Regions from separate parts of the Paracoccus aminophilus JCM 7686 genome, predicted to be linked through region 3. Evidence: riboswitches for the same ligand, from Rfam matches in the RefSeq annotation. Region 3 holds a riboswitch; each other region holds the start of a gene.
The links. A riboswitch is a leader RNA that binds a small molecule or an ion and turns the genes downstream of it on or off. The one in region 3 is predicted to bind cobalamin.
Positions count from the first base shown of each region.

Region 1: linked by a shared signal. The riboswitch ahead of JCM7686_RS07010 (DUF1852 domain-containing protein) and the one ahead of JCM7686_RS22060 (TonB-dependent receptor plug domain-containing protein) in region 3 are both predicted to bind cobalamin.
Region 2: linked by a shared signal. The riboswitch ahead of JCM7686_RS05830 (DUF1636 domain-containing protein) and the one ahead of JCM7686_RS22060 (TonB-dependent receptor plug domain-containing protein) in region 3 are both predicted to bind cobalamin.
Region 4: linked by a shared signal. The riboswitch ahead of JCM7686_RS17810 ((2Fe-2S) ferredoxin domain-containing protein) and the one ahead of JCM7686_RS22060 (TonB-dependent receptor plug domain-containing protein) in region 3 are both predicted to bind cobalamin.

Region 1 is NC_022041.1:1,405,022-1,410,985, forward strand. It holds gene JCM7686_RS07000 (benzoate/H(+) symporter BenE family transporter) at 1-976, shown strand, start outside; gene JCM7686_RS07005 (methionine synthase) at 1,044-2,072, opposite strand; gene JCM7686_RS07010 (DUF1852 domain-containing protein) at 2,100-3,083, opposite strand; cobalamin riboswitch at 3,209-3,408, opposite strand; gene JCM7686_RS24320 (hypothetical protein) at 3,426-3,644, shown strand; gene choX (choline ABC transporter substrate-binding protein) at 3,676-4,614, opposite strand; gene betI (transcriptional regulator BetI) at 4,712-5,320, shown strand; gene JCM7686_RS07030 (amidase) at 5,311-5,964, shown strand, end outside.
Region 2 is NC_022041.1:1,174,909-1,180,872, forward strand. It holds gene cobN (cobaltochelatase subunit CobN) at 1-1,434, opposite strand, end outside; gene cobW (cobalamin biosynthesis protein CobW) at 1,436-2,440, opposite strand; gene JCM7686_RS05830 (DUF1636 domain-containing protein) at 2,437-2,808, opposite strand; cobalamin riboswitch at 2,895-3,118, opposite strand; gene cobO (cob(I)yrinic acid a,c-diamide adenosyltransferase) at 3,254-3,859, shown strand; gene JCM7686_RS05840 (cobyric acid synthase) at 3,869-5,320, shown strand; gene JCM7686_RS05845 (hypothetical protein) at 5,310-5,840, opposite strand; gene JCM7686_RS05850 (LLM class flavin-dependent oxidoreductase) at 5,953-5,964, opposite strand, start outside.
Region 3 is NC_022044.1:151,774-157,737, reverse strand. It holds gene JCM7686_RS22080 (MarR family winged helix-turn-helix transcriptional regulator) at 1-253, opposite strand, end outside; gene JCM7686_RS22075 (MDR family MFS transporter) at 360-1,934, shown strand; gene JCM7686_RS22070 (NAD(P)/FAD-dependent oxidoreductase) at 2,082-2,969, opposite strand; gene JCM7686_RS22065 (Rrf2 family transcriptional regulator) at 2,973-3,416, opposite strand; cobalamin riboswitch at 3,538-3,737, shown strand; gene JCM7686_RS22060 (TonB-dependent receptor plug domain-containing protein) at 3,864-5,792, shown strand; gene JCM7686_RS22055 (ABC transporter substrate-binding protein) at 5,786-5,964, shown strand, end outside.
Region 4 is NC_022042.1:41,900-47,863, forward strand. It holds gene JCM7686_RS17805 (ABC transporter substrate-binding protein) at 1-1,180, opposite strand, end outside; gene JCM7686_RS17810 ((2Fe-2S) ferredoxin domain-containing protein) at 1,177-1,998, opposite strand; cobalamin riboswitch at 2,114-2,306, opposite strand; gene JCM7686_RS17815 (oligopeptide/dipeptide ABC transporter ATP-binding protein) at 2,382-3,395, opposite strand; gene JCM7686_RS17820 (ABC transporter ATP-binding protein) at 3,397-4,365, opposite strand; gene JCM7686_RS17825 (ABC transporter permease) at 4,362-5,198, opposite strand; gene JCM7686_RS17830 (ABC transporter permease) at 5,195-5,964, opposite strand, start outside.

The sequences.
Region 1 (5,964 bases), on a different replicon from region 3:
CCGCGAGCCGATCATTACCGCATGGTCTACGCCCGGCGCTGCCTTTCTCGTCGCGACGCTTGGCACCACGAGTTATCCCGAGGCGATCGGCGCCTATATGCTCTCGGCTGCGGCCTTCGTCCTGCTCGGCGTCTCGGGCTATTTCGAGAAGGTCATCCGCCTGATCCCCGCAGCCATCGCCTCGGCTTTGCTGGCGGGCATCTTGCTGAATTTCGGGATCGGCGCCTTTGGCGGGGCGAGCACCGAGCCGCTGCTCGTCGGCCTGCTGGTCCTCTCCTATCTGCTGCTCAAGCGTTTCACCGCGCGCTATGCCGTGGTCGGCATTCTGATCATCGGCCTCGCCTGGCTTTTGCTGCGCGGCGAGGCGGGTCTTGCGGGGCTCGAGCTGAAACTGGCAGCCCCGGTCTTCACCTGGCCGGTCTTTTCGCTCAATGCTAGCCTCAGCATCGCGCTGCCGCTGTTTCTGATCACGCTCACCGGGCAATATATGCCGGGGATGCTGGTTCTGCGCAACGACGGGTTCAAGACGAGCGCCAATCCGATCGTCACGCTGACCGGGCTTGGCTCGCTGATCATGGCGCCGTTCGGCTCGCATGCCTTCAACGTCGCCGCAATCACCGCGGCCATCGTGACCGGGCCAGAGGCCCATGAGGACCGCTCGAAGCGCTGGATCGGCGGGATTGCGGCGGGGGTCTTCTACATCCTCGTCGGCGTGTTCGGCGTCACCTTGGCCGCGATCTTTATGGCCTTCCCCGCGAGCTTCATCACCACGCTCGCAGGGCTGGCGCTGCTTGGGACGATCGGCGGTAGTCTCGCAACTGCGCTGGCGGATCCCGCATCACGCGAGGCGGCGCTCATCACCTTCCTCGCCTCGGCCGCCAATATCCGAATGTTGGGCATCGGCGGCGCATTCTGGGGGCTGGTGATCGGCCTCATCGCCTATGTCGCGCTGCGGCAGGGGCCGCGGAGGACATGAGGGCTCGGGGTCTCAGGTCGCGCGGGGCAGGGAGCCCGCGCGGTACCCGCCGACGCGGCGAGGATCGTCAGGCCGAAAGCTCACGTCGGACGATCTTTGCCCCGGCGCTCAATGCCGCCAGCTTCCCGCTCGCCACGGTCCGCGACAGCGGCGCCATGCCGCAATTGGTGCAGGGGTAGAGCTTGTCGGCATCCACGAATTGCAACGCCTTTCGCAAAACATCGGCCACCTCTTCGGGCGTTTCGATGGTATCGGTCGCCACATCAATTGCCCCCACCATGACTTTCTTGCCGCGGAGAAGTTCAATCAGATCCATTGGCACACGGGAGTGCTGGCACTCGAGTGAAATTAGGTCGAGGGATGATTTCTGGAGCTTGGGGAAAATCTCCTCATATTGCCGCCACTCTGCGCCAAGGGTTTTCTTCCAATCTGTATTGGCCTTGATGCCATAGCCATAGCAGATATGAACGGCGGTCTGGCAGTTGAGGCCCTCGACCGCCCGTTCCAAAGCGGCGATCCCCCAATCATTCACTTCGTCGAAGAAGACATTGAAGGCCGGTTCGTCAAACTGGATGATGTCGACACCTGTAGCCTCAAGCTCTTTGGCTTCTTGATTGAGGATTTTCGCAAATTCCCAGGCGAGTTTCTCGCGGCTTTTGTAATGACCATCGTAAAGCGTGTCGATCATGGTCATCGGACCGGGCAGCGCCCATTTGATCGGCTGATCGGTCAGTCCACGCAGAAATTTGGCATCCTCGATAAAGACAGATTTGGGGCGAGAGACGGCTCCGACGACCGAGGGCACGCTCGCGTCATAACGATTGCGGATCCGGACGGTCTCGCGTTTCTCGAAATCCACGCCATCGAGATGCTCGATAAAGGTCGTGACGAAATGCTGACGCGTTTGTTCGCCGTCGCTGACAATATCGATGCCCGCCTGTTGCTGATCGCTCAGGGTGACGCGCAGGGCATCCTGTTTTCCTTCAATCAGCTCGTCGCCCTGAAGCTTCCACGGCGACCAGAGGGTTTCAGGCTGGGCGAGCCAAACCGGCTTGGGAAGGCTTCCGGCGGTCGAAGTGGGCAAAAGCTTATTCATGGTAATGTGACCTTGCATCGTCGTTGATCAGGCAGAGTATTGGGAGGACCATTTCTCGAGAATTTCTCGATATGGCTCAATGAAAGTGTCGCGTGCGCGTTGTCCTTGCTCGATCGCCAGCCGGCTGCGCTCATCGCGATCATAAGCGATCTGCGTCAGGGAATAATCCTGATGTTTCAAGCTTGGTTGGTAGGTTTTTCCAGCGATGGAATTGGCATTGTAGATTTCTGGGCGGTAGATCCTTTGAAAGGTTTCCATCGTGCTGATCGTGCCAATCAGTTCGAGACATGAGTAATCACTCAGCAGATCACCGGTAAAATAGAACGCCAAGGGGGCGACACTGTTTGGAGGCATGAAGTAGCGCACCTGCAAGCCCATCTTTTCAAAGTAAAGATCAGTCGCAGAGAAGGCATCCTGCCGATATTCAACGCCCAGAACGGGATGCGTGTTTTCGGTTCTCTGATAGGTTTTGCTGCTGGACACGCTCAGGCAGATGACCGGAAGCTTTTTGAAGGTCTCTTTATAGGCAGGAGACTTCAGAAAGAACCGGAAGAGATTCCCATGCAGATCACCGAAATGCGCTGGCGCGCTGAAACTTGATCGCCCGTCATTGTGCTGCGGTAGCAGGATACTGAAATCATAATCGCGGACATAGGACGAGAAATTATTCCCCGCAATTCCTTCGATGCGCTGGCCGTTTTTCCGATCAAGGATCGTCGGTTTCAAGATTTCGATCAGGGGGAAAGCCTCGGCGCTTTTGTTATCTCCGATGCTGATTTCCGCAGAGATGATCTCCAATTCGACCGAATAGCGGTCGTTTCCCGGATTGTCCCAATGCGCCAGAGCATTGAAGCGGTTGTCGATCATTTTGAAGGTGTTGCGCAGGTTTTCCTCGCGCCTGCTGCCTCGGGCGAGATTGGCAAAGTTGGTCGTGGTGCGCGTGTTCTCGGCCGGGCGATAATTCTCGTCGAACCGCGTGCTTTTGAGCGAATAGGTGAGGTCTGTTCTCATCCTGACATGCCTTCTGAGCGGCCTGAATCGACAGGCCGTGAAAACGAAATGACTCCCCGTGACGGAGTCACGAGGCGGCGATGTCACCTTGCGGATGGCCGCTCCCGACTGCCCACCGCAGCCGGAACAGGTGAGTGATCGAGGCAGGTTTCCTGACTTGCGGGTCGTCACCTAGTCTGGCCTTCCCGACGCGAACTCCGCGCCAGTGGCATGTCAGACAGGCTCGCCGCCTACAGTTGCGGGGGCAGTTCCGGATTCGGCGACAGCCTGACCGGATTCCCTTTTATCCGGGGCTTCCCCCGGCACCTTGATCCGATGGCAAGATCGGCCGGATGGGGGACGATGTCAACGCGGCTGGATCGTCGGAATATTCATGTTGAATATGAAGAATATGAGGGTTTGAGCAGTTCGCTGTGGCCTGATTACGGCATCGATTTCGATCTGCTGGCGGGCGGGCAAGCACGGGGTTTCGGGGAGCACAACGGGTTGCCTTGCTTCGACGTAGACCACATTGCCCTCGCCGCAACTGCGTCATTCCTGCATTCAAAGCCACGGCTCTAAAGCCCAAAAGCAGGAGGAACGCCTCCCGCCGTCAGTGTGGGAGGATGGTTTCTGCAGCGGCCTTATAGCCTTCCGCGCCATCGACGGTCTTCACGCCCGCAAGCCAAGTCTGGAGAAGTTCAGGCCGCTTGGCGATCAGATCCTTGGCCACATCCGAGGGGTCCGCACCGTCTTCGGTGATCGCGTTCATCCCGGTGTTTTCATAGGCGAGATCGAATTTCAGATTGTCGAGCAGCTTTGCCACATTGGGGCACTCTTGTGCGTAACCGGTGCGGGTAATGGTCCTGACGGTGGCGCCGCCAAAGTTCGGGCCATATTCCTCATCACCTCCGCTGAGATAGCTCAGCTTGTATTTGATGTTCATCGGATGGGGCTCCCAGCCAAGGAAGACGATCCAGTCACCGCGTCGCGTCAAACGATCCACCTGTGCGAGCGTCGCGGCTTCGCTCGATTCGACCAGCTCCCAATCGCCTAAGCCGTGGCGTCCGGCCTCGATCATCTCGAGCAAGGGTTTGTTGGCCCCGGCCTCGATACCGTAGATCTTCGACCCGAACTTGTCGGCGTGCTTGGCCAGATCGTCAAACGAGGTGACGCCCGCCTCGGCGACATAACTCGGAACCGCGAGGGTGAATTTGGCGCCGGTCAGATTCGTCGACAGCACCGCGACATCGCCATTGTCGAAATAGGATTTGAACTCAGTGCTTTGGGCAGGCAACCAGTTGCCGAGGAACACATCGACCTGATCGCTTTTCAGCGCCTCATAGGTCAGGTTGAGGCTGAGATAGATCTGCTCGGGTATATAGCCCAAAGCCTTCAGCAGCAGCGAGGCGGTGGCATTGGTCAGCGCGAGATCCGTCCAGCCAAGATCGGCGAGACGAACAGTCTGGCAGGCTTCCGCCTCGGCAGCCGCGCCAGCGTGGGGCGCGAGCAGCAGCAGGGCGAGGCTGGCGGAGAGGAGGTGCGATTTCATCTGCGTCTCAGTTTTTTATTGAACACGCCAACAAGAATAATTACTTTGTTGACGTGTTCAATAAAAAAATCCCAGACGGTCGAAACAGAGAGATGTGATGCCAAAACTTGGAATGCAGACGATACGACAGCAGCAGATCATCGCGGCAGCGATCGAGACGATCCATGAGCGCGGGATCGAGCAAAGCTCGATCCGGCAGATCGGCAGCCGAGCCGGCATCTCGCCGAGCCTGATCACGCATTATTTCGGCAGCAGGGACGAGCTCTACACGCTGGTTCTGCGCCATCTGAACCGCGAGCTGTCCCGCGCGACTGTGCGCAATCTGCGCAAGGCCTCGACCCCGATGGAGCGGCTCATGGCCATCGCCTCGGCGCAGTTCGACCCCGAGCAATTCCAGCCTGCCGTCGCCAGCACATGGTTTGCGCTCTGGGCCGCGCTGCGCGGCAATGCCGAGATGCTGCGCTTCCAGACGATCTATCACCGTCGGCTGGCCAGCAATATCGCGCATTGCCTCCGTCCGCTCATTCCGGCGGAGGATATTGATTTCGCGGTGAACTGCCTGTCGGCCATGATCGATGGTCTCTGGGTCGGGGCCGCGCAACCGACCGGCCATATCACCACAGAGACCGCGCTGCCGATCTTTCAGAAATACGTCTTGCAGCTGGTCGGCCAGCTCTCGCGGCGGGAGGCGAGGACATGGAACTGACGGAATATGCCGCAGCGGATGGCGTCGGTCTGGCGAGGCTGATTGCGGCTCGGGAGGTCTCGGCCCGTGAGGTCATCGAGGCCGCCATTGCCATGATCGAGGCACGCAACCCGGAACTCAATGCGGTGATCGCGACCAATTTCGAGGCGGCTCTGGCAGGTTGCGACAGCCTCCCCGGCGGCGTTCTGAGCGGCGTGCCGTTCCTGCTGAAGGACGCGAACCTTTATTCGTGCGACATGCCCACCACCTTCGGATCGGCTTTCTTCAAGGGGGATGCGCCGCGCCCTGACAGCCTCATGGTTGAGCGCTGGCGGACTGCAGGGTTGGCGATTCTGGGCAAGACGAATACGCCGGAATTCGCGGCGGAATTCGTGACCGAGCCACGCGCCTATGGCGTCACCCACAACCCCCATCGCCCCGGCATGACGGTCGGTGGCAGCAGCGGCGGGGCCGCCGCGGCGGTGGCCTCGGGTATGGTGCCGATCGCCCATGCGACCGATCTCGGCGGGTCGATCCGCATTCCGGCGGCCTGCACCGGCGTCTTCGGCTTCAAGCCGACGGCAGGGCTGAACCCGGTCGGGCCCTATTTCGACGCGATCGCGGGCGGGTTGAATTCCGATCACGTCATCACCCGCACGGTCCGA
Region 2 (5,964 bases), on a different replicon from region 3:
GCGCGGAGGCGCGGTCAGGTCGTGATAGCCGGTCTCGCGGTCGTCAAGGCGACCGCGCTCGGGCTGCAAAGCGATCAGATGGGGGCCTTCGCGCAGAGCCGGAAAGCGCAGCATTTGCCCGGTGATCTGGGGGTCGGTTTCCGGCGCGCCCCAATGATCATGCAGGGCTTGGCGCAGCGGCGCAGGTAGCTCGGCCAAAGCGTCCAGATATTCGGCGAGCGGCCAGTCGATCACCTCTTGGCGCAGGCGGGGCGCGAGGGGCGCGGGGGACTGGCCCAGATCGCGCAGGATCGCCTCGGCCGAGAGACAAGCATCCAGCCCGACGGCATGGGCATCGAGCCACGCCTTGCCGGGATAGGTCGAGAGCACAATCGCCAGAGGCGGTGTGCCGCTTTGCAGCGCGGTCCAGCCCAAGACGCGATCCACCAAAGCCGCGATCCGCTCGGGCAAAGGGGTGTGGCGTGGCACGGCGATTTGCAGATCGGGATCGGGTGCGGCGGCGCCTTTCAGCGAGATGATCTGCGCGGGAATGCGGCCATCGACCTCGGGCAGCACGACATGCATCGCCATATCGGCGGGCGAAAGGCCGCGGCTGCTTTCCTCCCACAGACGCGCCTCGGCGGTCGAAAGCACAGCCTGAAAGACCGGCGGACCAGAGCGCAGGGCGCAATCCGCATCTTGGGTCGAAAATGCGGTTGTGTTGATAATCGCCTGCGGCGGATGCGCGGCAAAGGCGGCTTTCAGAAAATCCTGCGCGGTGCGGGATTTGAGCGAGGGTAGGAAGATCCCGCGCGCCGTCACCCCGCGTTCGGCAAAAGCCGCGATCAAAGCCTCGATCGGCGCGGTATCGCCCGCCAGCATCCACGAGCGGTAAAAGGGGATCGCGATCCAGTTGCCCTCGGGCGGCGCGCCAAGCCAGCCGACCTCGGGCAAGGGCGCCGGATCTTCAGCCTCCAGCCCCGCCATCAGCCGCAAAGCCGCGCCCGCCGCCAGATGCCCGCCCATCGCGCAAAGCCGGTTCAGCCGCTGCCACAGTGCAGGCGCAACGGTCGAGAAGCCTTGGAGCGCGGGATCGTCGCGCCCGTCGCCGCGCAAAAAGGCCAGCGCGATCCCTCGTCGCCGCGCCAGATCCTGCAGCGCCATGACCCCATGCGGCCAATAGCTTTGCCCGCCCAGAAGCCGCACGAGAATGAAGCGCGCGCCCATGAGCGTCGCCTCGATATATTGATCGACCGAGACCGGATGGGTCAGCCGCGCCAAGGGCGCGAGGCGCAAGCCGGGCAAATCTGCCCGCCCGCGCCGCCAGCCTTCCGCAAAATCGGCGAGATCGCTGTCTGAAAAGGACAGCACCACAAGATCGGCAGGGGTCTGGCCGAGATCTTGCGGCGTGGCGCTGTCCTCGAGCCCGCCGGCTTCGCGAAAGATGACGTGCATATTACCCCAGCAGAATGGCGCGGATCGCCTCGGGGTCAATATCGTGATGCTCGGCGATGACCACAAGCTGCGAGCGACGCGGACCCGACCAAGGCTGGTCATATTGGTGACGCACGCGCGCGCCGACGGCCTGCACGAGCAGGCGGAGCGGCTTGCCCTCAACCGCGACATGGCCCTTGACGCGCAGGACATGCTGGTCGCGGGCGAGCCGCTCGATCCGGGCGACCAGATCGGCGGGATCGGTGATTTCGGGCAGGTCGATCACGACCGAGTCGAAATCATCATGCTCGTGATCATCGGCGCCGTCGTGATGCGAGGGGCGCGCGGCCAGATCATCCTCGGCCTTGGCATCAAGGCCAAGGATCACGCGCGGGTCGATCACGCCCTCGGCAATCTCGATCACCGGGAGTTCGCGATGGGCGATCTCTTTCAGCTTTTCGCGCGCGGCGGATTTGACCGCATCCGAGGCAAGATCGGATTTCGTCAGCAAGATGATATCGGCGCAGTTCACCTGATCCTCGAAAACCTCGGCGAGCGGGCTGTCATGCTCGGTCCCCTCGGTCTCACCCTCGTCGAAGGCCCCGGCGGCCAAAGCCTCGGTATCGGCCAAAGCGATGACGCCATCGACGGTGATGCGCGAGCGGATCGCGGGCCAGTCGAAGGCTTTCAGAAGCGGCTTCGGCAGCGCCAGCCCCGAGGTTTCGATCAGGATGTGATCGGGCGCTTCGGGCAGCGCCAGCAGACGCTCCATCGCGGGCAGGAAGTCATCGGCGACGGTGCAGCAGATGCAGCCGTTGGCCAGTTCGACGATGTTGTTTTCCGGACAATCCGCGCTGGCGCAGGATTTCAGGATCTCGCCATCGACGCCGGCCGTGCCGAATTCATTGACCAGAACCGCGAGGCGGCGGCCCCCGGCATTGGCGATCAGATGGCGGATCAGCGAGGTTTTCCCGGCGCCGAGAAAGCCGGTGACAACGGTAACGGGGGTTTTGGCAAGCGAGGTCATAGCGTGTCCTTGGTCAGCGCAAAGGGAGGAATGCGGGCGATGGTGTTCTTGCGGAAAAGGGCCGAGCGTTCGCGCCAGGGCACGACACCCTCGGCGCTTTCGGCATATTGGCGGGCCATGGTCAGGACTTCGGCGGCGTCCTCGGGGGTGATGCCGCCCTGCACATAGGTCCAGGAACCGGGACGGCCAAGCGCCACGGCGCAGCCTTTCGAACAGGCGGAAAGGCAGGCGACCGGCTCGATGCGGATGCCTTGGGGCAGGGCTTCGGCCTGAATGGCCGAGAGCAGCCGCTCGCCGGGGACGATGCCGTCATCGGGCACGGGCGCACCCATGCGGCAGGTCTGGCAGATGTAAAGCGTCGCCTCCATGCGCGGCCTTTCAGATCTCGCGGAGGGGACAAGGGCGGCGGGCAGGCGGGGCCATACCATCCGTCCGCAGCGCACCCCGGCCGCATCTTCGGTTATCTCGCATGGCAGGTCTCCCGGCTTGCGGATGCGGGTCTGGCCCTCGCTTCTCCGGCCTTCCCGGCCCGGGGGCCAGTGGCGGTGGAGAGGCTCTCCGGTCACGGTCGCGGGGGCGGCTGCGCTTGGGGCCTTGGGACCGATCCGGTCGGCGGGGCCTTGGCGCATTCCCTCTTAGCCTGCGTCGCCACAGGAACCATTGCGCGCCCTTGATGGCGGCAAGAGCGGGGGCAAGTCAAGGCGCGGCAGTCAGGAAGGCCCTTGTCAGAAGGTCTGAACCCGGCGTAGGCCAGAAGGGCGTATCCTGCGCCAAAGCCTCCAATTCCTGCCGATCAGAAGGTTCATTCGGATTATGAGAAGTGACGAAGAACATACTGAAAAGATGAAGAAGATAAAATCAGCGCGCGACCGTATCATGGAAGAGCGGCAGGGCGAGAAGGGTTTGATCGTCGTTCACACCGGGCCGGGCAAGGGCAAGTCGTCCTCGGCCTTTGGCATGGTGATCCGCGCCATTGCCCATGAGATGCCGTGTGCGGTCGTCCAGTTCATCAAGGGCGGGCGCGAGACCGGCGAGCGCAAATTGCTGACCACGCATTTCAGCCATCTCTGCCAGTTCCACACGATGGGCGAGGGCTTCACCTGGGAAACGCAGGACCGCGCTCGCGACATTGCGGCGGCTCAGGCGGGCTGGGATAAGGCCAAGGAGCTGATCCGCGATCCGGCAATCCGGCTGGTGCTGCTCGATGAGATCAACATCGCTTTGCGCAATGATTACCTCGATATCGCCGAGGTCTGCGCCTTCCTGCAGGGTGAAAAACCCGAGATGACCCATGTCATTCTGACCGGCCGTAATGCCAAGCCCGAGCTGATCGAGATCGCCGATCTCGTGACCGAGATGGAGGTGGTGAAACACCCGTGGCGCGCGGGGATCAAGGCCCAGCCGGGCATCGAATTCTAAGGCGCGGTTATGGCGGGGTTGATGATTCAGGGGACCGGCTCGAATGTCGGGAAATCGCTGGTCGTGGCGGGGATCTGCCGCGCCTTGCGCCTGCGCGGGCTCTCGGTCGCGCCCTTCAAGCCGCAGAATATGTCGAACAATGCCGCCGTGACCGCTGATGGCGGCGAGATCGGCCGGGCGCAGGCCCTGCAAGCCCGCGCGGCGGGCTTGGCGCCTCATACTGATATGAACCCGGTGCTGCTCAAGCCCGAAAGCGAGATGGGCTCGCAGGTGATCGTTCAAGGCCGCCGTCTGGGCACGTTTCGCGCCCGCGATTACTGGGCGATGAAGGCCGAGCTGATGGGGCGGGTGATGGAGAGCTATCGCCGCCTTGAGGCCGCCCATGATCTCGTGGTGGTCGAGGGGGCGGGCAGCGCCTCGGAGGTCAATCTGCGGGCGACGGACATTGCCAATATGGGCTTTGCCGAGGCCTCAGGCGTGCCGGTCTTTCTGCTCGGCGATATCGACCGGGGCGGCGTGATCGCGCAGATCGTCGGCACGAAAGCGGTGATCGCGGATGCCGATGTCGCGCGCATAAAAGGTTTCGTTATCAATAAGTTTCGCGGTGATCCTCAGCTGTTTGCCGATGGCTATCAGATGATCGCGACGCAAAGCGGCTGGCCCGGTTTCGGCGTCCTGCCGGCCTTCGAGCAGGCGCATCTTCTGCCCGCCGAGGATGCGCAGGACATCCCGACGCGCCGCGTGGGGAGCGGATTGCGCATCGGCTGGCTGGTGCTCTCGCGGGTGGCGAATTTCGATGACCTCGACCCACTGGCGGCCGAGCCGGGCGTCGATCTGGTCGCGATCCGCGCCGGCGAGCCGATCCCCGGCGATCTCGATCTGGTCATCATTCCGGGCTCGAAATCGACGCGGGGCGATCTCGATTATCTGCGCGCGCAGGGCTGGGACATCGACCTTCTCGCGCATCACCGGCGCGGCGGGCGCATCCTTGGCATCTGCGGCGGCTATCAGATGCTGGGCCGCGCGGTCCATGATCCCGAGGGGCTTGAGGGCGCGCCGGGCAGCTCAACCGGGCTGGGGCTGCTGGAGGTCGAGACCGTCTTGCAAGGCGACAAGGCATTGCGCGAGGTGACCGGCGTGCATCTGGCCAGCGGGCGCGCGCTCAAAGGTTATGAGATTCATCTGGGCGTCACCACCGGCGCGGATCGCGCGCGGCCCTTTGCTCGGATCGGCGGGCAGGATGAGGGTGCGATCTCTGCGAGCGGCCGGGTCGAGGGCAGCTATCTTCATGGGCTTTTCAGCGATGACGGCTTTCGCGCCGCCTATCTGGCGGGCTTTGGCGCGGTTTCGGATCTGAGCTATGAGGCGCGGGTCGATGCGGTGTTGGACGCGCTGGCGGCCCATCTTGAGGCGCATCTCGATCTCGACGGGATGCTGGCCGCAGCCGGGATCACAGGCTGAGGAAAAGCGCCGGGTCGTAGCGCTCGGCGAGCGGACGGATAAGCGCGGGATGGCTCCAGCTGAGTTCGCGCAAGATGGCGCGGAGGAGGGTTGCGGGCGCCTCGGGCAGGGGCTGACCGTTGAGGATTGCGTCGCGCAGATCTTGCCTGAGCGCGCGCTCTTCGGGCGCGAAAAACTGCGCGAAGGGATGCGGCCCCGGACCGGGCGCGCGGGCCGATGAGAGCCCCGCGACATGCCAACCGGGCGGGGGCAGCAGATGGCGCGGCAGCTTGCGCGGCTCGCGCGTGCCGGGCTGGAAGAGCACAAGGCCGAAATTGCAGAGCCGGGGTTGCGCCGACAGCGCCTGATAGGCGCGGGGATAGAGCGGCGGGTCAACCGGCCAGGGCTTTGGCGCGCAGCAGAGCGTCGTCAGATCGACCGCGCCGATCTCGGCCAGAACGAAGGTCCAGTCAAGGGCTGCGAGCGCGTCGGCATCGCTGCGGGTCAGGGGCGTGAGCGGCGGGATGAGTGTGTCAGTCATGGCGCGGTTCGGGCTGGAAGCGGGTGAGGCGGTTTCGGTAGCGCGGTCGGAATTTGGGTATTTGGGTGATGAAGAAAGCGCGGGGCTCTGGCCTTTCGGGCGGCCACGGCGCTTAGCGCCAGCC
Region 3 (5,964 bases):
GGCTGGAGCGCGAGGGGTCGATATTGATGATCTCGGCAATCGAGCCGACCGTCGCCTCACCACGCCCCGACAGCCGATGCACCGCCTCCAGCACATCGAGATGAGCGTGTTTCAGCCCCGGCGCCACGCTTTCGAGCGCGCCGCGCCCGATATAGCGGCGCGAAAAGACCAGCCGCCATTGCGACATGGCATCGGCGATCCGCTCGATCGAAGCCGAGGCCATGGTTCTGTCGTCTTGCGGGGCGTCGGTCATGTTATGGGGCTCGTTCCGGGCGGAGTTATCTGCTCTTGTCAGTTATATGCTATGAGCATACATCTGCAAATGGCAAATTGCCGCAGCATCCGATGAGCGATTCCCGATGACATCCAGTTCAGACAGCACATCCCGTTCCATGGCGGCAGAGGCAGCGGACAAAGCGGGGGTCGGTGTCGGCACCCGCACTGGCGCTGGCACTGGAACTGCGCCCGAGCATCGCCAGCGTCTGGTGATCTTTGCCTTCCTGATGACGGCGATGTTCATGGCCACGCTCGACAATCAGATCGTGGCGACCGCTTTGCCGACCATCGTCGGCGAATTCGGCCAGCTTGAGCGTTTCGGCTGGGTCGGCTCGATCTATCTGCTGGGATCGAGCGCGGTCATGCCGGTTTATGGCAAGCTGGGCGATCTCTTCGGCCGCAAATATGTGATGATGGCGGCGGTTCTGATCTTCACGCTCGGCTCGGGGATCTGCGCGCTGGCGGTGTCGATGGATGCGCTGATCGCAGCGCGCTTGCTGCAAGCCTTGGGCGGCGGCGGGATCGTGACCTCGATTTTCGCGATCAACGCCGATCTGTTCCAACCCCGAGAAAGGGCGCGTTATCAAAGCTATGCCAGCCTGATGCTGATGCTCGCAAGCGCGATTGGCCCGGTGCTCGGCGGCTTTATGAGCGACATGTTCGGCTGGCGCTCGATCTTTCTCATCAACCTGCCGATTGGTGTGCTCGTGCTGACCGGGCTGGGCATGATGCTGCCCCACAAACGCCCCGAGCGGACCCCGACAATCGACTATCTCGGCGCGGCCCTGCTGGCGGGCTGTATCGCCAGTCTGGTGCTCTGGGCGGATGGCTCGCAGCTTTTCGGAGGCCTGTTCTCGCCAACCGGTCTGGCGGTGATCGGCGCGGGGATCGTGCTGGCCATCGCTTGGGTGCAGGTCGAGAAACGCGCGAAAGAGCCGGTCGTGCCGCTGAGCCTGTTTTCCAGCAAGACCGTCAATCTGCTGCTGCTGATCTCGATGGCCTCGGGCTCGATCGGGATCGGGCTTTCGACCTATTTCGCGCTGTATCTGCAATCGGTGACCGGGCTGACGCCGACCGTGGCAGGGCTTTTGTTCGTGCCGCTGACCGGAGGCATCGTGCTCGGCTCGCTGACGGCGGGGCGGATCATGTCGCGCACCGGGCGCTATCGGCCCTTCGCGATGCTGTCGAGCGGGTTGAGCTGTCTCTGCCTGCTCGCGATTTCCGCGCTGCATCCGCCGGTGACCTTATGGCTGATCACGCCCCTGATGCTCTTTCACGGCATCGGGATTGGTGTCGGCCAGCAGGTGCCGCTCTTGGGCGTGCAGAATGCGGCGCTGCGCCGCGACACGGGGGCTGCAACCGGAGCGGTGTCGCTGACGCGGATGGGCGGGGCCTCAATTGCGATTTCGGTCTATGGCGCGATTGTCGCCGCGCTGGTGGCGCATAGCGCCGTGACCTTGCCCGCCGGGCTCGACCTCGAAAAGCTCTCACCGGCAGTGGCGGCGGGTCTGCCGACCGCGACGCGAGATCTGATCGCCAATGTCTATGCCGGGGCCTTCCAGGTGCTGTTCCTGGTCGCGGCGGGAATTGCGGCGCTGGCCTTCGTCGCGGCCTTTTCGCTGAAGGAAGAGCGGCTGGAGGTGCATTCCGGCGCCTAAGCCCGGAGGCACCCGCTTTGGCACAAGATCGGCCACCCGCGTCGAAATGGGGGTGGCTGATCTTTCATTTGCGCCTGAACTGTTTGTAACTCGAATTATGTCACGGAAAGCGCAACCCGCGTGACCCGTGCTTTCGCGCGGTGCGGATCAGCCGTCTGGCCACACCAGCGAGCGGTGGAGCTGCGCCCCCGCCCAAGCGCCATCGCCCACTGCCAGCGAGACCGTGTGCGGCGCGCGGGCGACATCGCCGCAGGCGTAAACGCCGGGAATGCTGGTTTCCTTGCTGTCGCCTGTCTGGATCTGAAGGCCGAAGATGGTTTCACTCAGCGCGCATCCCAAGGCGGCGGCCACCGGGCTGGCCGGGCTCGTGCGCGTGGCGGTGAAAAGCCCCGCGAAAGGCAGGATCCGTCCGTCCGCCAGCTCGACATCGGCGAGGCCCGTCAGGCGCGCGATCGGGGTTTCCTCAAGCGTCACGCCACGGCGGGCGAGATCGGCGCGCTGATCGGCATCGGGCGAAAACCGGTCATTCGTCAGGAAGGTGATCTCGCCCCATTCCGGCAAAAGCTGGGCCTGATGGATCGACATCGGGCCGGTGGCAATGACGCCGATGCGGCCCTGATCGAGCTCGTAGCCGTGGCAATAGGGGCAATGGAAGACGCCCTTGCCCCACCGCGCGGCAAGGCCCTCGATCTCGGGAAGCTCATCGGAGACGCCGGTCGCGAGCAACAGTCGCCGCCCCGCAAACTGCTCGCCCGTCGTGGTCGTCACGCGGAAATCATCCTTGGCTCCGCTGACCTCTGCGGCGGTCGCTTCGACCCAGCTCAGCGTCGGATAGGCCCGCAATTGCGCGCGCGCCTCGGCCCAGATCCGCGCCGGATCGACGCCGTCCTGCCCGAGAAAGCCATGCGAGGCGCTGACGAAGCGATTGCGCCTTTGCCCGGCGTCGATCACCAGAACCTTGCGGCGGGCACGCAGAAGCTGCAGGGCCGCTGCCATTCCGGCGTAGCTGCCCCCGATCACGATCACATCTTGCATCTTTCACTCCTTGGCGGCGCGATACTCTTGATGGCGGCGCGCGAAATCCTCGGCCAGATCGGCCAATGTCACATGGGCGAAACGAGAGAGCAGCAGCGCCTCGGCCTCGGCGAAAGCGTGATCGAGCGCGGCATTCACGGTCTGCTCGACCAGACATTTGGGATGCTCGCTGTGATTGCCGATGGCAAAGATCGCGGGCTCGCCCAAAGCGGCATGAAGCTGGAGCAAGGTAACCTGCGCCAGATCCGCCGAGATCCGCCAACCGCCTGCATGACCGCGCTCGGCCGAGACCAGCCCGGCCTCGCGCAAAAGCCCCATGGTGCGGCGCACCACGACCGGATTGGCGCTCAGGCATTCGCCGAGCTTTTCAGAGGTCATCGGCCCGTCATGCTCGGCCATATGCAGCAAGGCGTGAAGGACGGCGGAGAGGCGGCTGTTCTGTTTCATGTAACTTCATATGTTACGATTCGCGCCGAAAGTCAAGGTGGGCGGGGTCTGAAAGGCGCGCCACCCCCAACCAAGGCCGTAACTCGGTTGAATGGTCTTGACAAAAACCGGGGTGACGGACCAAGGCTCGGGCAGCTTTGGTTCCGGGGCAGCCCCTCGGATTAAAAGGGAACTGCGGTGCGCCTATCAGGCAAATCCGCGGCTGCCCCCGCAACTGTAAGCGGCGAGCGACGGCCGACGATGTCACTGGGATGATCCCGGGAAGACCGGCCCGAGCGCTGACCCGCAAGCCAGGAGACCTGCCCAAGCCCTCACCCATTTCCGGCGCGGGGCGCGCATGGAAAGCGGCCTTCCGCAGCGGTGACCGTCACGGGTCTGCGCGGGGCAATCCTTTCCGCAGGCCGAACTGGGATCCGCAGGCGCCGCCTGCGTTGGAAAGGCATGGATATGGTCCGACTTCAGACCTCTTGGCTTGCAATTTCTGCGGTGCTGCTGCCGCTTGCCGTTATGGCACAAGACGTCACGCAGCCCGTTACTCCGGCCGTGGCGCAGGATGATGAGACCGCAGGTCGCGTCACGCTGGAGACGGTGGTGATCTCGGGCGGGCTCTCGCCGATTCCGGCCAATGCTTATGGGCGCGCCTATACGATCCTGACCGCCGATGAGATCGAGCGGCGCGGCATCCGCAGCGTGCAGGACGCTCTGCGCGATGTCCCGGGCGTGGCGGTCAGCTCGACCGGATCCAGCTTCACGCAGGTCCGCATTCGCGGCGCCGAGGCCAATCACACGCTGATCCTGATCGACGGCGTCCCCGCGACCGGCGGCAATGACGAATATATCCTGAGCGGGCTCGAGACCGCCAATATCGACCGGATCGAGATCCTGCGCGGGCCGCAATCGGTCTATTACGGCGCGAATGCCTCGGCGGGGGTGATCAATATCATCACGCGGCAGGGCCAGCCGGGCACGCATTATGGCGGCGCGGTCGAGGCCGGGAATGGCTATGCGGTCTCGGGCTGGTTCACCCAGCGCACAGAGCGCGGCGGGCTGGCCTTCACGGCGTCAAAGCGCGACGATCACGGCTATAATCAGGCTTTCACCGGCCATGAAAAAGACGGCATCGACCGCGCCACCCTTGGCCTGACCGGCGATTGGCAGGCGAGCGACGAGGTGAAGCTTGGCTTTACCTTGCGCCGCGCCAAAGAGAAATATGATTACGATTCAACAAATTACGCCGCCACCAGCTATATGGATTATCTGATCGACGATCCCAACCAGCACAGCACACGCAACGAGACTCTGGGCTCGATCTGGGGCGAATATGCGATGCTGGACGGGCGGGTGCTGCACCGGCTCGACTATCAGGACACGGTCTACAAGCAAAGCTCGAACGGCGGGCCCGAGACGCGGGGCCAGACCCGCGCGTTGAAATATCGCCTGAGCGCGAGCCTCGACGGCCAGCAGGTGGCCGAAGCGCGCCAGCTGGTGAATGTGATGGTCGAGCGGGTCAAGGATGACAACACCGCCGCCCCCGATTACCGCCGCGCCAACACGTCGGTGGCGCTCGAATATCGCGGCTTCTTCGACAACGGGCTCGATGTGCAGGCCGGGCTGCGCCACGATCGCTTCACGAGCTTTGACGATTTCACCAGCTGGAACCTCGCTTTGTCCTGGCAGGTGCCGAATGCGCCCTATCGGGTTCATGCCTCCGCCGGGCGCGGTCTGGTCAAGCCGTCCTATTACGAGCTTTTCGCCAATGACAGCTATACGCTCGGCAATCCGCACCTGAAGCCCGAGCGCAACACCGGCTTTGACATCGGCATCGAGGCCGAGCTGCTCGGCGGGCGCGGCACGGTTGATCTGACCTATTTCAACGAAAAGATGGATGACGAGATCACCTATGCCTATGGCGCGGCCCCCGATGGCAGCGGGCGGGCGAGCTATGTCAACCAACACGGCAAAAGCCCGCGCGAAGGCATCGAGCTGGCCGGACAGTTGCAGGCGACCGAGGCGCTGCGCCTTGGGCTGAATTACACCTATCTTGACGCCAAGAACCCCGATGGCAGCGTCGAGATCCGCCGTCCGCGTCACGAATTCGGTCTGCGCGCGAGCTATGATCTCGACGGCGGGCGCGGCAATCTGAGCGCCGATCTGCGCCATGTCGCGGGCAATTATGATACGCAGTTCTGGGGCAGCTATCCGACGCGCGAACTGCCAAGCTATACCGTCGTCAATCTCGCCGGAGGCTATGACATCAACCAAAACCTGCGCGCGACCGCCCGTGTCGTGAACCTCTTCGACAAGGACTACATGGACGCTTGGGGTTATCGCTCGCAGGGGCGCACCGCCTATGTCGGGCTTGAGGCGAAATGGTAAGACGGCTGACCTTGGCTGGGTGCATCGCACTCGGCCTTGGCCTTCTGGCGCCGGCGGCTTGGGCGGTTCCGGCGGCAGAGCCGCCCCGGCGCGTCGTATCGATGAATCTGTGCACCGATCAGCTCGCGATGATGCTGGCGGCGCCCGGTCAGCTGATCTCGGTGAGCTATCT
Region 4 (5,964 bases), on a different replicon from region 3:
GGGCCCAGAGGAAGATGTCGAAATCGCCCTCGGCGGCGGCATCGCCCGGGTTTTCGACAACACGGGTTTCGCTCGCAATGCCCAGACGGTTCAGCTGCGCCGCGACCACGGGCAGCATCGTGACCAGATCGGGGCGCGAGGAATAGGTCACCAGCCTCAGACGAAGCGGCACGCCGTCTTTGGTTCGCTTGCCGTCGGACCCGGCGGTCCAACCGGCCTTATCAAGCAGATCGCCCGCGAGATATCGGTCGCTGACCCGCTCGACCTTGCCCGCGAAAGGGAAATAGGGCGCGAAAGCGCCGGTCGCGGGAACGCCATTGCCGATAGCCTCGATCAGTTCGGGCCGACCGAGCGCCAGATCAATCGCCTGACGCAGCTTCGGGTCAGAGAGGGTCGGACTTTCGGTGTTCAGGAAGCCGAAATATTGATAGCCGACCTGAAAGCTTTTGACCGTCAGATCGGGATTGGCGCGGATCGCGGAAAGCCCCTCGACCGGCAAGCCAAACGCCAGATCGAGCTCGCCCGATTGCAGCGCCAGAGCCATGGTCTGAGCATCGCCGAATTTGCGCAATGTGATATCCGAGCGGTCGGCTCCGGCGGGGTGATAGGGGTTCGCGGCCAGATCCAGTGTCGCATCGGCGGTAAAGCCCGTCACCTTATAGGGCCCGGTGAACAGCGGCTGTCCCGCGCCGTCGAAGCCATATGCGATCAGCGGCCATTCCGCGAAAAGCGCGGGCAGCATCGCGACCGGGCGCTCGGTCGTGACCAGAAGCGTGCGGTCATCGGGCGCCTCGAAGCTTAGCTTGCCGCCGGTCGCGGCGGCGGGCGCATTCTTGGCGAAAGTATTCTCGAAGCCCGCCTTCAGCGCAGCGGCGGTCACAGGGCTGCCGTCCGAAAAGCGGCGCCCCTCAGCCAAGGTGATGGTCCAGCTCAGATCTCCGGTCCGGTTGGCCGATTGCGCCAGCTCGGGCACCAGCCGGCCCGCGGCATCGACGCTCCAGAGCTGGCCGCCGACGCCGTGGCTGGTCAGCGCCCAGCCCGCCGAGCCCGCTGTGGGGTCAAGGTTGTCGACCAGAAACGTCTGGCCCACCCGCAAGGCATCTTGGGCCAAAGCCGGAAGCGCCAGAGTCGCGCCCAAGGCCAAAAGGCCCGCGAAAGCCGATTTTCCGAACAGGGTCATTCGTGTTCCTTCTTCTCAGGGGAAAGGGGCAGGGCCCGGAGCTGCTGTTTGCGGCCTCCGGGCGAATAGGCAAAATCGGCGACCGGATGACCGGCCAGAAGGTGTTCGTCAATCATGCGGTCGAGGGCCTCTTCGGTGACACCGCCATACCAGGTGCCATCGGGAAAGACCTGCACCACCGGCCCAAGCGCGCAGGGCCCAAGGCAGCTCGTCTTGGCCGTCATCGTGCCCGCGCCGGTCACCCGCAGCTTGCGGCGGACCTGTTGGTTGCGCAGATGCGCCCAGATCGCGGTCGCGCCCCGCGCATGGCAGGTCGGTCCGGTGCAGACCAGAACCCGGTAATGCTGGGACGGTACCTGAACCGCTTCGGGCCGGGGTGCATCGCCACAAGGCAAGGCATGACGCGGCGCTTCAAGCGCCAGCCGCGCCAAGATGTCGGAGAGGCCCGCGGTGGCCGCGATCTCGTCGGCCAGCACGATGTCGGGCAACGGGCTTTCAGCCCGCCAAAGCGCCAGCATCAGGCCCAGCCAATTGCGCAGGCTCGGCTCCATCGGCACGATCACGGGCAGGATCACGACCTGCGCCAGCCCCTTTTCGGCAAGCGACCGCAGAGCATCGCGCAGCGAGGGCTCACCTTGTTCGAGATAGCAGCATTCGACCAGATCGAACCGGGCGCGGATCTCGGGTCGCGCCGCCAAAGCCGCAGCGATCCGGGACATCTCGCGATGGGGCGTGGCCGCGAATGCGGATTTGGCCAGCAGCAGAAGCGCCTGCCGCTGGGGTTTGCCCGCCATTTCGCCTTCCTGACGGTGATCCACGCCCGCCCTCCTGCACAGGTTCCGCAGCGGGATGGGGGGAGATCCGGCAGCGATGGGCCCCAACTGAAAGGGGCCCGACACCGCGAACACGCCCCCGCGATACTCCCGATCGCGGAACAGCCTCTGTCGTCAGGCAGGTCTCCTGGCTTGCAGGTCGTCAGGCCTTCGCATCGGTCTTCCCGGCCATGGGGCCAGTGACGGGTGATGCGAGCCCTCGCTGCATACAGTTGCGGGTCAGCTCCGGTTTCTCACCGGATTCCCTCTTAGCCCGGCCACCACATCCGAGGATCTGGCGACGGGAACCTTGACCCGAACCTTCTGCCGCTTCGGCCCGAGCCGGTCAAGTCGGCAGAAGATCCTCGGTTGGGCGCGGCAGGATGCGCTCAAGGCGCGGGGGTTTGGACGGTCGCAGACAGGCGCGCGACCGCCGGATCCGCCTGCGGGAAATGGCAGCGGAAAGAGCCCCTGTCATCTTGCGTCAGGGCAGGTGCCTCGGCCCGGCAGCGGTCGCGCACCGCCGGGCAGCGGGTCGAGAAACGGCAGCCGGGGGGCGGGTTGATCGGGCTTGGGATCTCGCCTTGCAGCACCACCCGCTTTTGCCGCTGCGCCGGGTCGATGACGGCGCGCGCAGACAGAAGTGCGGCGGTATAGGGGTGGCGCGGGTGGCGAAAGAGCGCGGCGGTCTCGGCCTCTTCGACGATCTGGCCGAGATACATCACCGCGACGCGATCGGTGACGCGGCGGATCACATTGAGATCATGGCTGACCATCACATAGGTCAGGCCATATTCCTGCTTGAGCTCGAGCATGAGGTTCAACAGCTCGCCCCGGATCGAGAGATCGAGCCCCGCCGTCGGCTCATCCGCGATAATGAGCTCTGGCTGCAGCGCCAGCGCACGGGCAATCGCCACCCGCCGCGCCTGTCCGCCCGAAAGCTGATGCGGGTATTTCTCTAGCAGTTCCCGCGCGAGCCCCAGCCGCTCGAAGGCCTTCAGCACGCGCGGCCAATGCTCGGCCATGGGCAGGCCGTGAATGCGCAAGGGCTCGGCCAGCAGCTTGCCCACGGCCATGCGCGGCGAAAGCGAGGCGGCGGCGTCCTGCAGCAGCATCTGGACGCGCCGCCGATAGGCCATTTCGTCCTTCGCGAGCAGCTCGGACAGGTTTTCGCCCGCGAAGGTGACCCGGCCCGCGCTTGCCCGTTGTAAGGCCACGAAAACCCGGCACAGCGTCGTCTTGCCCGAGCCGCTTTCGCCGACCAGCCCGGTGACCGAGCCGCGCGGGATCGAAAGCGTGACCTCATCAAGCGCGCGGATGACATTGCCGAAGGTGACAGAGAGCTTCTCGAAAGCGATCAGCGGCGGCGCGGTGCGGTGGAGAGTTTCGGAACGCCAATCCATGTCAGATCCTCGTGCAACGAACGGAAACACCCGCGCCGACCTCGGCCATGGGCACCGGGCCACGCAGGCAAAGCTCGTCCACCAGCGCACAACGCGGGGCGAAGGCACAGCCCGCAAGCAGCGCGGACGGGCTGGGCGGATGGCCGGGAATGGTCTTGAGCGCGGTGCCGCTTTCGCCCTCGTCGATCTCGCAGCCAAGCAGCGCGGCGGTATAGGGATGGCGGGGATTGCCGATGATCTCGGCCATCGGCCCGGCTTCGACCACCAGCCCGCCATAGACGACGATGGCGTCGTCGCAGAACTCGGACAAGAGCCCGAGGTGATGCGAGATGAAGAGGACCGAACAGGCACTCTCGCGTTGCAGATCGCGGAAGATCTCGACGATCTGGGCCTCGACGGTTGCATCTAGCGCGGTCGTCGGCTCGTCGGCGAGGATCAGCTGGGGATTGGTCAACAGCGCCATGGCGATCATCACGCGCTGCCTCATCCCGCCCGACATCTGATGCGGATAGGCGGCAAGGCGGCGCGCGGGTTCCGAGATGCCGACGCGTTGCAGCATCGCCTCGGCCGCGGCCATGGCATCCGCGCGCGAGACACCGGGTCGCTTGCGCCGGATGACATCGACAAGCTGGGTGCCGATCTTGAAGACCGGATTGAGCACGGTCATCGGATCTTGAAAGATCATCGCGATCCGGTCGCCGCGCAAGGCGCGCTTTTGGGGCTCGGTGAGCGCCAGCAGATCAAGGCCCTGAAAGCGGATCTCGCCGCCGACCTTGGTGACATTGCTGGCAAGCAGCCCGAGGATCGCCGAGGCGAGGGTCGATTTGCCTGAACCGGATTCGCCGACCACGCCGACAATCCGGCCCGGCGCGATGTCGATATCGACGCCGCGCAAGAGATGCAGCGGGCCGGTCGCGCCTGCGGCCTCGACGCTGAGATCGCGGATCGAAACAAGGGGGGTGGTGCTCATCTTGCGGACCTCCTTCTGGGGTCGATCGCATCGCGCAGGGCCTCGCCCAGAAGCGTGAAACCAAGGGTCGCCCCGGCCAATGCGACGCAAGAGACGATGACCGGAATGGTCGATTGGTTGATATTGGCAAAGCCGTCGTAGATCAGCGTTCCCCAGCTTGCGAGCGGCGGGCGCACGCCAAGGCCGATGAACGAGAGACCCGCCTCGATGGCGATGACCACGGGGATGTCCATGCTGGCCAAAATGACCAAAGGCCCCATGATATTTGGCAGGATATGCATCAGCGCGATGCGGCTTCGCGAGGCGCCTAAGATGCGCTCGGCCTCGATATAGGGCTGCTCGCGCACGGTCAGCACCTGGGCGCGGGCGACGCGGCCGAAATGTGGGATCATGGTGATCGCGATGATCAGGGCCACATTCCACATCCCCGGTCCAAGAACGGCGATGAAGGCCAAAGCCAGCACCAGAGATGGAAAAGAGGCGATCACGTCGAAGACGATCAGGATCGGCCTTTCCCAACGATTGGGCGATTCCGCCGCGATGATGCCCAGCAGCGTGCCAAGTGTCAGGGCGAGCGCGATCGCGCTCAAAGCGACGCCCATCGCCACGGTCGAACCATGGATCAACCGGCTCAGCAGATCGCGCCCGAGATGGTCGGTCCCGAGCCAATGGGCCCAGCTCGGCGCCTCGAAGCGATGGGCGATGTTGATCTTGCCCGGCGGTTGCAGGTTTAGAACCGGCGCGAGCAGCGCCAGCGTGCAGATCGTCACGACGACCAGCAGGGCGAAGGCTCCCGACGGGCGGGCGAGGATGCGGCGCAGAACTTCGCTCATGTGCTGCCCCCCGCGCGGGTCATGCCGCGCCGAATGCGCGGATCCAGCGCCGAATAGGACAGATCGACGAGCAGATTGGTCAGGGTGAACAGCAAGACGATGACCAGCACGACGCCCTGCAGCACCGGGAAATTCCGCATGGTGATCGCGTCAAGCACCAGCCGCCCAAGCCCCGGGCGCGAGAAGATAATCTCGACCAGAACCGCCCCGCCGAGCAAGCGCCCGATGCCCATGCCGAGGACGGCAATGGTCGGGATGCTGGCGTTTTTCAGGGCATATTTATAGATGATCTTGCGCTCGGAGAGGCCATAGGCCCGGCTCGTGCGGATGAAGTCCGAGCCGAGGATTTCCAGCAGAGACGAGCGCACAAGCCGCGCGATCATGCCGACCCAGCCAATCGCCAAAGCGGTCGCGGGCAGGATCATGCGGTAGATCTGATCAAGCAGATTGCCGCTGTCGCCCGCGCCGAGCACCGGAAACCACGGCAGCCAGATCGCGAAAATGACGAGCAGGAGAATCGCCACGACAAAGCCCGGGATCGCGATGAAGGCGACCGAGACGAAGGCGAGCGCCGTGTCCATGGGCGAGCCCGGATGGCGCGCCGCATAGATCCCCAAAGGCACGCCGATGATCACGGCCAGCGCGATCGCGACAAAGGTCAGCGTGACCGTATAGGGCAGGGCGGCCATGACCATATCGACGACGCTGCGCCCGGTGATGACATCCTGACCGAGGTTGCCGCTCAGGACATTGCCGAAAAAGATCA